Regions from separate parts of the Halomonas sp. AOP5-B2-8 genome, predicted to be linked through region 1. Evidence: predicted binding sites of a transcription regulator. Region 1 holds the regulator's gene; the other holds the start of a gene.
What was found. The regulator LexA, encoded in region 1, represses DNA repair genes until DNA is damaged. The targets are predictions, from matches to a motif close to TACTGTNTANNTANACAGTA.
Positions count from the first base shown of each region.

Region 2: a site for LexA is predicted at 1,311-1,330, ahead of recN (DNA repair protein RecN). Genes of this name have one in related genera too.

Region 1 is NZ_JBQSVS010000005.1:310,098-312,300, forward strand. Features, by position in the region: gene purU (formyltetrahydrofolate deformylase) at 85-939, shown strand; gene lexA (transcriptional repressor LexA) at 1,042-1,719, opposite strand; gene ACT3RP_RS14105 (TetR/AcrR family transcriptional regulator) at 1,998-2,203, shown strand, end outside.
Region 2 is NZ_JBQSVS010000007.1:66,776-68,978, forward strand. Features, by position in the region: gene dnaK (molecular chaperone DnaK) at 1-401, opposite strand, end outside; gene grpE (nucleotide exchange factor GrpE) at 538-1,179, opposite strand; gene recN (DNA repair protein RecN) at 1,378-2,203, shown strand, end outside.

The DNA.
Region 1 (2,203 bases):
CATGCCAAGGTGATGGTTTGTTAAGCCGGTTTATCCGGTTAGTTTTTCATTAGTGATGTTTGAAATAGGTCAAGAGTAGCCCACATGTCGCATTATTATCGTTTAGTTGTTTCTTGCCCTGATCGGGTGGGTATTGTTGCACGCGTGTCGAGCTTTATTGCTCAGCAAGGCGGGTCGATTACTGAAGCCAGCCAGCATTCGGACCTAGAGACCGGCCGCTTTTTTATGCGTTATGAAATCTTGGCAGACTCAGTAGGCATCTCGGTAGAAGCGCTGCGTGCCGCCTTTGAACCGGTAGCCCGCGAATTCAGCATGCAATGGGCATTGGTTGATACTCAAAAGCGTCGGCGCGTAGTGCTGATGGTGTCGCGAGAATCGCACTGCTTAGTAGACCTTCTTTATCGCTGGCAGTCGGGGGAGTTGGATTGCGATATTGTCGGCGTTATTTCCAATCATGACGACTTGCGTTCGCTGACGCAGTGGTACGGAATTCCTTACCACCACGTGCCGGTAGACCCTGACGATAAACAGGCATCATTTGCGAAGGTACAGGCTGAAATCGATAGCGCGCAGGCGGACTGCATCGTACTCGCACGCTATATGCAAATCCTACCGCCCGAACTGTGCGCGCGTTATTCAGGCAAAGTGATCAATATTCACCACAGCTTTTTGCCCTCATTTGCGGGAGCAAAACCTTATCACCAGGCCTACCTGCGGGGCGTTAAGCTGATTGGCGCTACCTGCCATTATGTCACCGAGGAGCTTGATGCAGGCCCCATTATTGAGCAGGATATCCACCGTGTCAGCCACTGCCATACGCCTACTGATTTAGTGCGCTTTGGGCGTGATGTTGAGAAAGCGGTACTGGCACGCGGTTTACGCTGGCACTTAGAAGACCGCGTGTTGATCCATGGCAATAAAACGGTGGTATTTAGCTAAGCGGCTTATCAATAAGGCTACTTTATCGCTATGAGGTGGCCGCTTTTGCGACCACCTCTATTAGGTCTGATGAAGGCATTGATAAATGACGTTATGCCTGGCTTAACCTAACGCCTGGCCATTGCCGCCGCGAATCACGCCAACGCCAACGCCTTCTATATCGAGCGACTGGGAACGTAGATCGATTTCAATCGGCGCAAAGTCGGCGTTCTCTGCGAACAGCGTGACCTGATGGCCTTGGCGCTTAAAGCGTTTAACCGTGACTTCATCATCTAAGCGGGCAACGACTATCTGACCGTCGCGGACACGCTCAGTACGGTGCACGGCCAGCAGGTCACCCTCTAAAATACCGATATCTTTCATGGATAAGCCACGTACGCGCAGCAAGTAATCCGCTTTGGGGGTGAAGTACTCAGCAGGTAGCGGGCAGTAGCGGTCGATATGCTCGGCAGCCAAAATAGGACTGCCGGCGGCAACTTCACCAATGACCGGCAGGCCCGCCTGAGCAGGCTCGATCGTGGCAGACAGCGTACTGACAGATGTGTCCAATACGTCTTGAGGCTCTTGGTTAGGCAAGCGTATACCGCGTGACGTGTTGCGAATGATGCGGATCACACCCTTGCGTTCAAGTGCGCGTAGATGCTCCTCAGCGGCGTTAGGTGAGCGAAAGCCGAGTGCTTTAGCGATCTCAGCGCGCGTCGGAGGGTAGCCAAATTCGCCCATGGTTTTAACAATAAAATCAAATACGTGCTGTTGGCGAGCGGTTAGTGGACGCGACATACCAAGCTCCAGAATTGTGAATAGACAGTCATAAAATGAAGGTAACTTAAACAGTAAGTGTTTAAGTATACAGTATGTGTCTCTGTCCAGTATATGGCCTTGTCAATACCAATATTTACCGCTCTGGGAGCTTCAATGATTTGAAACTAAGCTTTTTCTTATGCAGCTTTTCCTTATAAGTGCCGAGGCATTGTGGTGACAAATCAAGCGTTGAGACTACCCAGGTTATGGCATAGTATTTTGCGATGTTTTAAACACCTGTTTCTCTGGAGAGCATCATGGCTCAATCTGATACGGTGACCCGTATACTTGATACCGCTGAAGTGCTGTTTGCAGAGCGTGGTTTTGCTGAAACCTCGCTGCGCAACATCACTAGCAAGGCGCGCGTCAATCTTGCTGCTGTGAATTATCATTTTGGCTCCAAAAAAGCCTTAATTCAGGCTGTTTTTTCCCGCTATCTGGATCCTTTTACGCTGCGTTTTCA
Region 2 (2,203 bases), on a different contig from region 1:
GCTTCGCCCAAGTAGTCTTCGGCGGTTTTTTTCATTTTCTTCAGCACTTCCGCACTAACCTGCGGGGGTGCCATTTTTTTGCCTTTTACTTCAACCCACGCATCACCGTTGTCTGCTTCGGCGATTTTGTAAGGCACCATCTTGATGTCTTTCTGGACAACGTCGTCTTTAAAACGACGGCCAATTAGGCGCTTGATGGCATACAGCGTATTTTCTGGGTTGGTGACCGCTTGACGCTTGGCGGCCTGGCCGACCAGCGTTTCACCATCGTCGGTATAGGCGATGATAGAAGGCGTGGTACGACCACCTTCGGCATTTTCAATAACTTTAGCACTGTCACCATCAAGCACGGCCACACAAGAGTTGGTGGTGCCCAGGTCGATACCAATAATACGTCCCATAGCAATAACCTCGAATTTGGTAGTTATAAACAAAAAATTTAAAACATAACTGCGGGTTTCCCCGCGGGGTTGCCCTATATCTGGGGGCCGCCGCTAGCTTTTCAAGGGTTTTTTCACACCTTGTGTCACCAATTGCTTAATTGGCTTTCTGGCTCACGATGACCATCGCCGGGCGCACAAGGCGTCCGTTAAGCAAATACCCTTTCTGCATGACATCCATCACGGTATTAGGATCAAGCTCCGGATTGGGTACCATGGCCATCGCCTCATGCACTTGAGGGTCGAAAGGCTCGCCATGGGGCTCGATACTCTCAACGCCAAATTTGTTGAGCGCATCCAGCTGCATTCTTAACGTCATGGAGACACCTTCACGGTGCACATCGGAAGCATCTTCTTCCATGTTTTCCAGCGCTTTCTCAAGGCTATCCACCACCGGCAGCAGCTCTTTGACAAACTTTTCGAGCGCGAACTTGCGGGCTTTGTCGGCTTCTTGCTCGGCACGACGGCGCACATTTTGTGCTTCGGCAGCGGCGCGCAGCGCTTGGTCTTTCGCTTCGGCTAAGCTTTGCTCTAGTTCATCAACCTTGGCGGCTAGCATTTCAGCTTCTGGGTTATCAAGACCGCCGTCTAACGGCTCGTCGTCGTTAATTAGCCCTTCCAGCTCGCCTTCCAACAAACGCTCTTCGGCGGCTTTTTCAGCCGCCTGTTCAGCGCCGTCTGCTTCATGCTCGTGGCGGTTCAGTTCGTCATCCAACGGAGTTTGCGGTTCTTTCGCCATGTTGTGCTCCTAGAAAGTAAGGCGCTTCTACACCGAGTTGCGCGCAAAGAGACAAGTTCATAATTAGCTATGCACGCTATATGGGGGCCATAAACGCCATCTCAAGAGGTGCATTGAAGTGAGTTATTAACTACTGTATAAATCAACAACTATTGGATAAGTATCCAGCTTCTGCGCCGTACCGCCTCAGGAGGCGTCATGCTCACTCAGCTAGCTATTCAAGATTTCGCCATTGTCGATCACTTAGAGCTCGACTTAACCGGTGGCATGACCGCCATTACCGGGGAAACCGGGGCGGGTAAATCGATTCTCTTAGGCGCCCTCGGGCTGTGTCTGGGCGAACGTGCCGATGCCGGCTGCGTGCGCCACGGACGCGAACGCACCGACCTCTCTGCACGCTTCGACATTCAGCACCTGCCCGCCGCCATTGAGTGGCTAACCGCACGCGACCTGCCTTCTGAAGAATGCTTGCTGCGTCGCGTCGTGACCGCCAGCGGCCGCTCCAAAGCATGGATCAATGGTCATCCCGCCACTATCTCGGATCTAAAATCGCTCGGCGAACAGCTTATTCAGATCCACGGACAGCACGCTCACCATGCGCTAATGCGCGAAGAGACGCACCTTGCCTTACTGGATGATTATGCCGGTCTCAATAGCGCAACCTCTCAATTAGCGGAGACGTTTCGTGAGTGGCGCAACGCGCGCCGCCAGCTTAAAAAACTCAGCGAAGAAGGCAGTGAAGTAGAGGCCAAACGCCAGCTACTGCGCTACCAAGTTGAAGAACTTGACCAGCTGGCGTTAGCGGAAGGTGAGCTGGCAACATTAGAAGAAGAGCAGCACACGCTCGCCCATGCTGAAGAGACCCTGCGTGAAACGCAATTTGCCGCCGACTGCTGCGCCGGTGATGAAAGCGGCGCGCTGTCGTTATTAAATCAAGCCTTCGCGCACTTAAGCGCGCTGCCAGGCAGCGACAAAGGCACCTTGGCCAATACGCTCGCCATGCTCAGCGATGCGCGCATTCAGG